Regions from separate parts of the Bacillus seohaeanensis genome, predicted to be linked through region 1. Evidence: riboswitches for the same ligand, from Rfam matches in the RefSeq annotation. Region 1 holds a riboswitch; each other region holds the start of a gene.
The links. A riboswitch is a leader RNA that binds a small molecule or an ion and turns the genes downstream of it on or off. The one in region 1 is predicted to bind S-adenosylmethionine.
Positions count from the first base shown of each region.

Region 2: linked by a shared signal. The riboswitch ahead of ACFSUL_RS20570 (methionine ABC transporter ATP-binding protein) and the one ahead of ACFSUL_RS00500 (Na+/H+ antiporter NhaC family protein) in region 1 are both predicted to bind S-adenosylmethionine.
Region 3: linked by a shared signal. The riboswitch ahead of ACFSUL_RS01190 (O-acetylhomoserine aminocarboxypropyltransferase/cysteine synthase family protein) and the one ahead of ACFSUL_RS00500 (Na+/H+ antiporter NhaC family protein) in region 1 are both predicted to bind S-adenosylmethionine.
Region 4: linked by a shared signal. The riboswitch ahead of ACFSUL_RS15600 (methionine biosynthesis PLP-dependent protein) and the one ahead of ACFSUL_RS00500 (Na+/H+ antiporter NhaC family protein) in region 1 are both predicted to bind S-adenosylmethionine.

Region 1 is NZ_JBHUMF010000001.1:96,085-99,294, forward strand. It holds gene ACFSUL_RS00495 ((S)-benzoin forming benzil reductase) at 1-75, shown strand, start outside; gene ACFSUL_RS00500 (Na+/H+ antiporter NhaC family protein) at 181-1,476, opposite strand; SAM riboswitch class I at 1,722-1,826, opposite strand; gene ACFSUL_RS00505 (MFS transporter) at 2,297-3,210, shown strand, end outside.
Region 2 is NZ_JBHUMF010000035.1:28,896-32,105, forward strand. It holds gene ACFSUL_RS20560 (ketopantoate reductase family protein) at 1-201, shown strand, start outside; gene ACFSUL_RS20565 (hypothetical protein) at 283-582, opposite strand; SAM riboswitch class I at 919-1,030, shown strand; gene ACFSUL_RS20570 (methionine ABC transporter ATP-binding protein) at 1,220-2,239, shown strand; gene ACFSUL_RS20575 (methionine ABC transporter permease) at 2,236-2,898, shown strand; gene ACFSUL_RS20580 (MetQ/NlpA family ABC transporter substrate-binding protein) at 2,940-3,210, shown strand, end outside.
Region 3 is NZ_JBHUMF010000002.1:123,161-126,370, forward strand. It holds gene ACFSUL_RS01185 (trans-sulfuration enzyme family protein) at 1-618, shown strand, start outside; SAM riboswitch class I at 859-979, shown strand; gene ACFSUL_RS01190 (O-acetylhomoserine aminocarboxypropyltransferase/cysteine synthase family protein) at 1,225-2,520, shown strand; gene metX (homoserine O-acetyltransferase MetX) at 2,562-3,210, shown strand, end outside.
Region 4 is NZ_JBHUMF010000031.1:452,007-455,216, reverse strand. It holds gene metC (cystathionine beta-lyase) at 1-310, opposite strand, end outside; gene ACFSUL_RS15600 (methionine biosynthesis PLP-dependent protein) at 303-1,424, opposite strand; SAM riboswitch class I at 1,518-1,629, opposite strand; gene ACFSUL_RS15595 (hypothetical protein) at 1,874-2,317, opposite strand; gene ACFSUL_RS15590 (DUF1002 domain-containing protein) at 2,609-3,210, opposite strand, start outside.

The DNA of each region.
Region 1 (3,210 bases):
CAAGCATTAATGGGATTACTGTTAGGGGACAAAATAGAAAGCGGGAAATTATATCACGTGAATAACTTGCTATAAGTTGCAATGAATAAAAGGTGTAAACGGGCTTAGAAGCCTTTTCTCCCTGTTTATTCCGAAATAAAAAGCCTGCACTGACCTATTGGTCGATGCAGGCTGAAATAGTTATGCTACTTTTTTCCGTGTGAACTTCGGAAAGTCCAAATAGATTGCTATTATACCACATATGGCAATGAGGATTGGATAAAATGCATAGGAAAGGATACTAACAGGGGAAATTCCCGCTACTTCCGCTGCAACTAGCATTTGTGCCCCGTAAGGAAGCAACCCCTGAACAGCACAGGAAAAAATGTCTAAAATACTTGCTGATTTACGACGATCAACTTCGTACTTGTCCGCAATGTTTTTTGCTAGAGGACCGGCAATAATAATAGAGATAGTATTGTTGGCAGTTGAAAGATTAGTAGAACTGACCAACCCAGCCATTGCAAGTTGTGCCCCTTTATGCGAACGAACATTTCTTGTCATATAGTAAAGTAACGCTTGGATACCACCGTTATGACGAATGATTTCGACAACACCACCGATAAGCATAGCGAGAAAGGCGGTTTCTCCCATACCAAGCATTCCTTCCGTTATACTTTGAAGGTAGGAAGAAAATGTGAAGCTCCCATCAATAAAACCGATGATCCCGGAAAGTAAAATACCTCCAAGTAAGACGACGAACACATTCAATCCAATGAGTGCTCCAATCAAAACTCCCAAGTAAGGAATAATTTTTATCGCATCGAAGTCACCAACATTAACTGTCGTTTGATTCCCTTGTGTCATAATAAGCAAAATAATAACCGTTACAATTGCTGCAGGTAAGACGATGAAAAAGTTTACTTTGAATTTATCTTTCATTTCAGTTTGTTGTGTTCTAACAGCTGCAATTGTCGTATCGGAAATAAACGATAAGTTGTCACCAAACATAGCTCCTCCGATAACCGTTGCCATCGCTAGTGTGGAAGAAATATCTGTTTGTGTACTAATGCCAAGTCCAATCGGTGCAAGTGCAGCAATTGTTCCCATCGAAGTCCCCATCGAAAGCGAGACGAATGCAGCGATAATGAACAAGCCTGCAATCAACATGTTTTCTGGGATAAAAGATAATGAAAGGTTTACCGTAGAATCCACTGCACCCATTCTACTAGCAGACTCAGAAAAGGCCCCTGCTAATAAAAAGATAAATACCATAATGATAATATCTGTGTGACCAGTACCCTTCGCGAACAATTCAATTTTAGTAGAAAGCGATTCTTTCCTGTTCATCACTAAGGCTACAATAGCAGCGATTAATATAGCTGCAAGTACTGGAAAAGCATAAAAGTCCCCGGTAATAATCCCTGCACCTAAAAACAACGCAATAAATATAACTAATGGCAGTAAAGCCAACAAACTACCTTTTTGAGAATCCAAGTTAAGCACTCCTTTTTAATTTTCATGTTGTCTAGCTTCAGCGAGCTAAACGAGCCACTTCCGCTTTTCGCTTGTCTAGCTCCAGCGGCTAGCTCGCTGTGAAAAAGATGATTACCCTCAAAAGGCAAAAGACGCCTTTGGAGGGTAATCCCTATTTTCTTCGCGAGCTAAACGAGCCACTTCCGCTTTTCGCTAAAAAAACCCCTTCTAATAAGAAGAGGTTTCCACAATAAAAAGAAACGCTCTTCTTATCGTTCAAGCTACTTGCTTGCTGGATGTGGCACAGCACTCATAAAGAGTCCGCTGCCGAGGCTTCATTGGACCAGTCCCTCCGCCTCTCTGGATAAGAAGAAAATCGTATATATTAAAATTCCTTCCCATACTTTAATGCGTTTCAGAGAAAAAGTCAAACGGAAACAGTTGGATATTGATCTTTGTGCTTAATAGACGTTCCTTCTGTTCTTAACAATGGAGGTATGATTTTACATAAAAAGGTAGTTTGTCCAGAAAACCAAAGAATTTGTCTAGAAAAGATAGAAAGGTGTCCAATAAATCAATAGAATTGTCTAGAATAATAGAGAAAGTGTCCAGTAACCCCTAAACTTTGTCCAATAATAGATTCAAGAATGTTTATTCCACTATCTACAGGCTTTTTCATGTTAAATACTAGCAACAAGTGGAGAAGCAATACTCATAAAAGAAAGAAAAAAATGTTATTTACATTCCAGCAGTATCCATCTAATATTAGACTGATAATGTAAAATAATGTTTATGTTTATAAAAGTCCAGCATTTTAGGAAAAGCTTCAGGGGGATACAGAATGAATAAATCTAATCGTAACCAGATTTTCACATTAAAAGGCTTTTATTTACTTACCTTTTTTGGTGTCGGAAGTCTTACTCCATTATTAAGTGTGTATTTAAGTGAAGTAGCGCATCTTAGTGGTTCGCAAATAGGGACGATTATGTCGATTGGGCCCATTGTGATGATCTTTTTCCAGCCACTTTGGGGGATGGTGAGTGACAAAACAAATCGACCTACACTGGTTCTTGGGATTACGACCTTTTTAGCAGGAGTGTTTGCACTAGGATATTTACCAGTAGGAAATTATATTGGCTTTTTTCTTGTCGCTTTTTTAGTAGCAGTTTTTCAAAGTGCGATTATTCCAGTTTCAGATAGTATTAGCTTAAAGTATACAAGTAAAGTAGGGTATGATTACGGCAATATTAGGCTTTATGGTTCATTAGGCTTTGGATTGGCAGTTTTTTTAATGGGGCGGTTTTCAGAAGGGGCAATCGGTCCGACGATTATTTTCTACTCCTTCTTTGCCTGTTTGGTTATTGCAGCATTTATATCTATTGGGTTTCCTAAAGAGAAAGCAACGGTAAAATTAGATTTAAAAGCTGGGATAAAAGAGCTGTTTAAAATAAAAAGGTTTCTTTTATTCTTGGCAGTTACTTTTCTAGTGTTTGGTCCCAACCTTGCAAATAATACGTATTTTGGTTTGTTTGTAGAAGATTCTGGTGGAACATATGCTGGAATTGGGTTGGCGTTTTTGATAGCGGTACTATCGGAGGTGCCATTTATGAGATTGGCTGGAAACTGGATAAACAGGTTCGGCTTACTAACAGTGGCATTACTTGCGGGAGCTGCTTCCCTTATCAGATGGCTCTTTTATTTTACAGAACCAAGTTTATGGCTTGTGTACGGTTCTTCCGTTATGCAAGGGTTGGC
Region 2 (3,210 bases), on a different contig from region 1:
ATTGTAGAAGTGAATTGGGGTAAGCTTCAATCTATGGCACATGAAATGAAGTCGTCCTTGCAGCGTGATATGGAAAAAGGACTATCTGTAGAGGGCGATCACTTTTATGGATATTTACTAGGGATTGCGAAAGAGAAAGAGATTGCAGCTCCGACGCTTGAGAAAATTTATGCGAATTTGCGGATTTATGAGAAGCAGTGATAGGTGATAGGGCAATCAGTCTCCCTGGAATTGGGGGGACTGATTTTTTAAAAGTAAAACTGTTCTCGAACCTTTCTTCCACTACTTTTCCGGTTTCAAAATGGTGCGCTGCAGCGGAACTCCGCCCATCGAAACATTTCTTTCAATAAACAAATAACGTTTACCATCTATTACAAACCGATAATTCCCTTCATACTTTACGTCCATCCCCCTGCTTTCTAGTTCCCGTTGAATCGCTTTAACATACTTATTGTAGTCAATATAGCGTTCATCCAAGTCAATAACGATATGATCTTTCTTATAGCCCATTAGCCAGTTGAATAAGAAAAATGCACCTAAAAGTATTGCTATAACTACTACACCTGTAATAATGCTCCCCATTTTCTCTCCCCCTACTTTATTCCTTTTATATCCTTACGCACAAAATAAATAATTGGTTTCAAATTTCAACCATATTATTACTTAACTATATCGTTTTATTTCTAATCGCTAATTTTGTTTCGAAGTTTGCTTTTTATATTGTATTAGAATGCAAGCCTTTGATCCTTTCTTTTCTCTTCCCATCTACTATTTTTCAGCAAACATATAAACAACCACTATCCTTTTCACTCATAATTCCTTCTAGTCAAAATCGAAATAATTGTCAAATTTCTCTTGACTACTTTAAAACTTTAAAGTATTATGAATTTCAAATGTTAATTGAATAGCGAAAATATCTTCTTATCCAGAGAGGTGGAGGGACTGGCCCTTTGAAACCTCGGCAACGGGTTCTTTACTGAATACCGTGCCAATTCCTGCAAGTGACCAATATGCACTTGTAAGATGAGAAGAGCGGTTTATTTACATATACGTAGGCCCCTCTTCTTCCTGTTAAGAAGAGGGGCCTTTTTGTTTTATTCCATTCTGGTCGAACCTTTAGCACTGTAAAGCAGTCGGGGACGGACCTCTACAACTAAAAACTTTAACAATTTACCGCGTTACCTTATCCGGGGACGGACCTAATAGAAGGAGGGACAACATGATTTCACTACAAAATGTAACAAAGGTGTTTGAGAGTAATGGAAATCCGGTTCATGCTGTGAATGATATTAGCTTGGACGTTGAGAAAGGGGAGATTTTTGGTGTTATTGGATTTAGTGGTGCTGGGAAGAGTACGCTAATCCGTTGTGTGAATTTACTAGAAAGACCGACGAGCGGTAAGATTTTTATTAATAATAAAGATATGACAGAGCTCGATCAGGCAGCTCTTAGGAAAACACGACAAAAGATTGGGATGATTTTTCAGCATTTTAACTTGCTGCATTCTCGGACCGTTTTTGGAAACATTGCTTATCCTCTTAAGCTCGCAAAGTTTTCTAAAGCAGAAATTACTAAACGGGTGACAGAGCTCCTTCAATTCGTGGGGCTAGAGGATAAAGCAAGTTATTATCCGGATCAGCTTTCAGGAGGACAAAAACAGCGTGTCGGAATTGCAAGAGCATTAGCAACTTCACCCGATATCCTGCTTTGTGATGAAGCAACATCAGCCCTTGATCCGCAAACAACGGATGCAATTTTACAACTGTTGAAAAAAGTAAACAAAGAGTACGGAATAACAATCCTAATGATCACGCACGAAATGAATGTTATCCGCGAAATTTGTGACAGAGTTGCCGTGATGGAAAACGGAAAGGTTATCGAGCAGGGTACCGTTTTTGATGTTTTCTCTCAACCAGATAGTCGCACAGCGAAAAACTTTGTAAGAAGTGTCATGAATGATCATATTCCAGATTCAATACTAGAACAGTTGAAATCGAATCAGCCTTCTAATATTTATAGATTAATATTTTTAGGGGAATCTGCCAGCCAGCCGCTTCTCTCTCAAGTGAACAAACAATTTGATGTCGAAGCGAATGTGTTATTTGGACAGATTACGGAGTTGCAAGGAAAGCCTTTTGGAAATTTAATTGTCGAGTTCAAAGGCAAACAAGAAGAAGTAAGAAAAGCACTCGACTTTGTAGAAAAACAAATCTTAGTGAAGGAGGTTAGGGAATCATGAGCATAAATTGGGGTACATTTTGGCCAAGAATTATTGAAGCTACTTGGGATACACTCGTTATGGTCGGATTTTCGCTATTATTTGCCGCTTTAATTGGGATTCCTTTAGGAATTGCTCTTGTTGTGACAAGGAAAGGTCACTTGATGGAGCAGCAAGCTGTTTTTAACATTTTAAATGGGATTGTTAATATTTTTCGCTCGATTCCATTTATTATTTTGATGGTTGCAATTATCCCTTTTACTCGCGTTATTGTGGGAACATCGATTGGGACGGCGGCTGCAATTGTTCCATTAGTCGTTTTTGCTGCGCCATATATTGCTAGATTGATTGAAAGTTCCTTACTTGAAGTCGAACCAGGAGTTATTGAAGCAGCTGAAGCGATGGGTGCTACTCCGTGGCAGATTGTTTTTCAAATATTAATTCCGGAAGCTTTAAGCTCGATTGTATTGAATATTACAATTGCAACAGTTGGACTAGTCGGCGCATCCGCAATGGCTGGTGCTGTCGGGGGAGGCGGCCTTGGTGACCTTGCAATCGCCTATGGGTATCAACGGTTTGAGACATCTGTCATGATTGTGACCGTTATTATTCTTGTTGTGATGGTCCAAGGAATGCAAACATTCGGAAACAGATTTTCTAAATCCATTAGAAGAAGATAGTAGGATGGTTTTATAAAAATTACTTATAAGGGAGAATCACCATGAAGAGAAAATTTGGAATTATACTTACATTCGCTTTATTAGTTGGAGCTTTACTTGCTGGTTGTTCGGGCGGTGAAAAGAAAGTCGTGAAGGTTGGTGTCAACGGTTCTGGTGTACCTACTTGGGAGTATATTAAAGAGAAAGCGGCAGACGAAGGAATTGAAATTGAACTTGTTGAATTTGCCGATTATGTTCGTCCTAATATGGCATTAGCTGATGGGGACATTGATATCAACTCTTTCCAAACAATTTCTTATTTCAATTCATTTA
Region 3 (3,210 bases), on a different contig from region 1:
ACATTAATTGATAACACATTTGCCACACCATTTTTACGACAGCCTTACGTAGAAGGTATAGACCTTGTAGCTCACAGTGCAACGAAGTATTTAGGAGGACACAGTGATATAACGGCAGGTGTGCTCGTAGGTAGTGAAAATCTAGTGAGTAAAGCTAGAGAAAGAGTAGTGAATTTAGGTGCGAATTTAAGTCCATTTGAGGCATGGCTCACAGTTCGAGGTACGAAAACTCTTGCGCTTCGAATGGCAAAACAAACGGAAAATGCTCATTCTCTGGTAGAGCAATTGAAAAAACATAATGCTATTGAGAAAGTTTATTATCCAACTGAGCTATCGAACAAAGGGAATGGCGCAATTGTTACCATTGAGCTTTCTCAAAAGTGTAATATCGAGAAGTTTTTTACATCACTTCAATGGGTGAAAATTATTCCTTCACTTGCGGGTGTTGAAACAACGGTTTCCCATCCAGTAACTACATCCCACAGGGCACTCTCAAAAGAAGCACAAGAAAAAATCGGAATAAATAGACATGTTGTCCGCATATCACTAGGTATTGAGGATGCTGGGGATATTAATCAGGTATTTGAAAAAGCAATAAAGGAATCTTTGGAAATTTAGTCTTCTATAATATTGGATTATTGCTTGTTTATGGTTTGTCTAGTTAGAGCGGCTAGTCCTTTGATATCGAAGAAAAATCCCAACTTATCGGCGAATCGACAACAAACAACTTATTTCGATTAGCAGTTGTGCTGGGAAAATGAAAGAATGAAAAAATTCTAAATTTTCTCTTGACGATTAGTAGTGAAGAATTTATAATTCACTTTAAGCCATGAATAACTAACTATTTACAACTGAATGCTCTTATCGAGAGTGGTGGAGGGAATAGGCCCGATGAAGCCCGGCAACCTTCGAGTACGATTGCGTGTACTTGAAAAGGTGCTAATTCCTACAGGCAATTAAGCTGCCTGGGAGATAAGAGGAGGATCCCTTAAAAACAGACCCTCTTCTTAGGAAGGGGGTTTTTCTTATTCTTCCTCTTGAAATCTTCCTAACTCATCAAGAATCTACCCAATACACTACGCATCAAATTAGGGCGTTTATTAATGCTTTATACGAAATGCAGGAACGCACCTATGACAGATTGCATTTGACTGTTACACCATTTGAACTAACACCAGAGAAAAAATTAATAAAAACTCAAATTTCTTAAGGAGGAATTTTTTTATGACAAATTCATTTGATTTTGACACGTTACTTCTTCACGGTGGACAACAGCCAGATCCGGAAACAGGTTCAAGGGCGGTTCCAATCTATCAAACTACTTCCTATGTTTTTGATAATACGGAGCATGCAGCGAAGTTATTTGGATTAGAAGAGGGAGGGAATATTTACTCCCGAATTATGAATCCGACAGTCGATGTACTCGAACAGCGACTTGCTTTATTAGAAGGAGGAATTGGCGCACTTGGTGTTTCTTCTGGTATGGCGGCGATTTCACTTGCAGTGTTAAATATTGCTGGTGCAGGTGATGAAATTGTTGCAGCAACGAATCTTTATGGAGGAACTTACAATCTATTTTCTGTTACGCTTCCGAAGTATGGAATTACAGTAAAATTTGTTGACCCTTCTGACCCAGAGAACTTCCGAAAAGCCATCACACCGAAAACGAAAGCGCTATTTGGAGAAACAATCGGTAATCCGAGTTTAAATATTTTAGATATTGAAAAAGTTGCAGACATTGCGCATGAAAATGGAATTCCATTACTCATCGATAATACTTTTGCTACTCCGTATGTATGTAAGCCGATTGAATGGGGTGCAGATATTGTTATCCACTCAGCAACAAAGTGGATCGGTGGGCACGGCACAACGATTGGCGGAATTGTTGTAGATGGTGGGAAATTTGATTGGAATAGTGAAAAGTTCCCTGGCTTTACAGAACCAGACCGCAGCTATAATGGCATCCGCTACGCAACAGATGTAGGAGAAGCGGCATTTATTACAAAACTAAGGGTTCAGCTTTTAAGAGACTTTGGTTCTTGCTTAAGTCCACAAAGTGCTTTCTTACTTTTACAAGGACTTGAAACATTGCATTTGCGAGTGGAACGCCATAATCAAAATGCAGTGAAGATTGCGGAGCATTTACAAGCGCATAGTGAAGTCAATTGGGTTTCTTATCCTGGATTAAGAGAACACCCTTCGTATCACTTAGCACAGAAGTATTTCAAAAACGGAACGGGTTCAATTGTAGTGTTTGGCATTAAAGGTGGAAGAGAAGCTGGTCGTAAAGTAGTGGACAATATTAAGTTATGGTCGCATGTTGCAAATGTTGGTGATGCAAAATCGCTTATCATTCATCCGGCATCGACGACACATCAACAGCTGAATTCAGAAGAATTAAAGTCTACAGGTGTTACGGAAGATTTGGTTCGTTTATCTATCGGTCTCGAATCGCCACAGGATTTAATTAACGAATTGGATCAAGCAATTGAGGCAGCTCTAGCGGCATCACCGGTATAAAAAATTCTCATTAAAAATCTAAACGGGAGGAGGTAACGAATATGGAGAATAAAAAAATTCAAGACACCATAGTAAGCTCCATCCGAATACCTGCTCTTACGTTAGAAAGTGGAGAAATATTAAAAGATATCAACTTAGTTTATGAAAGAAGTGGAAATATAAACGGTCCTGTAATTTTGATTTGCCATGCATTAACAGGTAATCATCTTGTAAGTGGCGACGATGATCAACCAGGATGGTGGGCAGGGTTAGTAGGTCCAGGTTGCTATATTGATACAAATGAATTTCAAATTATTTCGTTCAATGTACTAGGGGGATGTGATGGGTCTACGGGACCTGCCTCCCTTAGCCCTATAACAGGGAAGAGATATGGTCCTGACTTTCCAGAAATAACGATTAGAGATATGGTGAGTGCGCAGCATACAGCTCTTCAAACCCTTGGCATTAAAAAGCTTGAAGCTGTTATTGGTGGATCGTTAGGCGGGATGCAAGCATTAGAGTGGGGATTAATGTTTCCTCAATTTGTCCAGAAAATATTTCCATTAGCTGTCACTCCTGAATTAAGTGATTACGGAATTGCTTTTAATCATATTGGGATTAGAAGTATTGAAAATGATCCCCATTGGAATAACGGATATTACGAAGAGAATTGTGAAATAAAAGGATTAGAGATTGCGAGAATGGCTGGAA
Region 4 (3,210 bases), on a different contig from region 1:
CATAAACGTCCTCTGAGATGAGCACATGATCTCCCTGTTGAAGTAGCATAAAGGCTGTAGAGATGGCAGCCATCCCGGATGAAAAAGCAAATCCCCTAGTACCGCCTTCAAGTTCTGCAATTGTTTCCTCCAATGCTTCGCGAGTTGGATTACCCGACCGACTATAATCATATTTTCCAAATTGATCAAATTCGAATTGATGAAAAGTTGAAGAATGATGAATCGGGACACTTACCCCACCAGTCTCTTTATCTGTCTTAAAAGCATTATGAAGTAATTTTGTTTGAAATGAATAAGGCTCTCTACTCATACGTAATAACCTCCTCTTCCACTTTGGATAAAACGGCTTTTAATTCCTCCAATAAGTCATCAATATGCTCAATTCCAACAGAAAATCGCAGTAATCGATTGCATATCCCTTTCTCTATACGAATAGATTCAGGGATGTCTGCATGTGTCTGAGTGGCAGGATACGTAATAAAACTTTCTACTCCCCCTAAGCTTTCAGCAAATGTAATAAGTTGTAATTTTTCAAGAAAAGGCGCAATCCATTCTTCTTTTTGAATTCGAAAGGAAAGCATTCCTCCTTTATTTGGATAAAAAACATCTGTAATGAGTGGATGCTCTCGTAAAAATTGAGCAATTTGCTTTGCATTTTTTTCTTGTTCTCTAACTCTTAATGTTAATGTTTTTATTCCTCTGATTAAAAGCCAACAGTCAAACGGAGAAAGGACTGCCCCGGCCGCATTTTGATAGTCACGAAGCTTGTTACATATTTCCTCTCCAACAGCAATGACTGCTCCCGCTAAAACGTCATTATGCCCACCTAAATACTTAGTAGCACTATGAATGACTATATCAGCACCTTCACTAATTGGCTGCTGAATAATCGGAGTATAAAACGTGTTATCAACTAGTAGTAACAGGTTGTTTTGTTCGGTCAGTTTTGCTATTTCTTTTAAATCTGTTTCTTTCATTAATGGATTTGTAGGAGTTTCAACAAATATTGCCTTTGTGTTTTCATTAATTTTCTTTCCGACTAGTTCCTTGTTGCTTGTGTCAACATAGTGAAAAGTTATCTCGTATTGGTGTTCGTAATGCTGAAATAACCTATAAGTTCCCCCGTAAATGTCTTCTGACACGATAAGTTCGTCGCCTGATTGAAATAAAGAAAGGATACATTGAATGGCAGCCATACCTGAGCTGAAAGCAAACGCTTCATCCCCTTTTTCAAGGTCTGCCAAGGAAGATTCTACTATTTCCCTTGTCGGATTTGATGTTCTAGAGTAATCAAAGCCAGTAGATTTCCCCAATCCTTCATGACGGTAAGCGGTTGAGAGATAAATAGGTGTACTCACAGTACCTGTTTCCTTCTCACTTCTATTTCCAATTTGAGCTATATTCGTTTCCAATCGATACGTCACTGCTCTCTCTCCTTTTCGTTGTTCTATTATCAGAGAAGAAGAGGGAATAAAAAAGAGCCTTCAATAAGAAGGCTCAGAATGTGTATATTCTCCCTCTTATCTTCCAAGTTGGCTTCACCAACTTGCTGGAATTAGCACCATACCCATATTTCGGCTGGTTGCTGAGGTATCGACGGGCCAGTCCCTCAACCTCTCTTGATAAGATTGCTTTATGAAATTAAATTGAACTTTCCCATAATTTACATGAACATGGGGCTAATGTCAATTGAAAAAGCGGAATTTTTCTAATATTTTATTATATTTATCGTTATCTTAATTATGATTGTAATTTTAAAAATATAAAATAGAGCTTTAAGCGATAGGAACTATTCGCCATTGCAGGATAAAAAACAACAGGAATAACCAAATACGCAAAATAGTCATTCCTGTTATGCAACGTTTATTTAAAGTTAATAATATCTTTTGTCATTATCAATTATTTCTCCACCGAGGTACCCTAACCCTAGTCCTAATAATCCGGCACCAAGAGTAGGGTTTAATCCATACCCTCCGCCATATCCTCCAGGATTTCCATAGCCTGGACCGAAACCACCATATCCTCCAGGGTTTCCATAGCCTGGACCGAAGCCGCCGTATCCTCCAAAGCTTCCATAACCTGAACCGAAGCCGCCGTATCCTCCAGGATTTCCATAGCCTGGACCGAAGCCGCCATGTCCTCCAGGGTTTCCATAGCCTGGACCGAAGCCGCCGTATCCTCCAAAGCTTCCATAACCTGAACCGAAACCACCGTAACCTGGGTCGTATCCTTGACCAAATCCGTTACCTAGGCCACCACCGATTTGTCCATTTCCCCAAGGGCTTCTAATTGGCGATATCTTTTCGTTTCTGAGCATGAGCAAATTGCTCCCCTCCATTTTAAATCTGACTTCTTTATTAGCCTATTTAAGCAGTATTTTTTGGGAAGGGCTTTTGTCCTTGTTTTGGAAAAATAAATATTATCTTGAAAAAAACCACTGGTAGCTGCTGTCCTCCTACCGATTCGTTATAAAAATAGTTGATTACAATAATATAGTACAAGTGCCATTGATACTAGCGTAAGAATCGCCATACACTAAATGAGAAACAAAAAAGCTGACCATTAAAGAGAAATTCTCCATATGGTCAGCCCTTTTTATTAAATTAAATCAAATTAAATTTTTAAAGAAATTAGCTACCGATGTAAAAAAGTCCGAAATTGCTTGAATCACGCTGCTGAAAAAATTTGAAACCTTTTCACCAAATCCCTCATCTTTTACGAAATCTTTAATAGTTGATTGAATTTCAGATGTCAAATCTTCTAATTGTTGCTTTACGTTATCGAAGTCAATATTAATGGCACGCATCTTTTCGAACAAATCGATAAGTAACTGTCGATCCTCAGGACTTAATTCAATATTTAAGGATTTTAATTTTTCTTCTACGATTTTCTCTACTTCCTCTTTCGTTGCGGGATTTTGATCAGCCATTTCCTTTTTAATTTCTGTAAGGAGTTCACTTACTTTCTCTTGATTCATGCCTTCTTCTTTAGCAAGCTCTGTTGCTACGTTTAATTCTTCGTTAGCTACTTCCATTCTAACCGTGTCTAACTTTTCTCCGCCTTCGTCATATGCCTTATAAATTCCAACAAGGGCAGAATGACCACTCACTTTTATCGGGGAAGCAACTTGCACTGTCGCGTTTTCAATACCTGCAGTTAGTAATGCATTTGCATACATGGAGTTCGTTACTTCTGTTATATTTGCTGGAG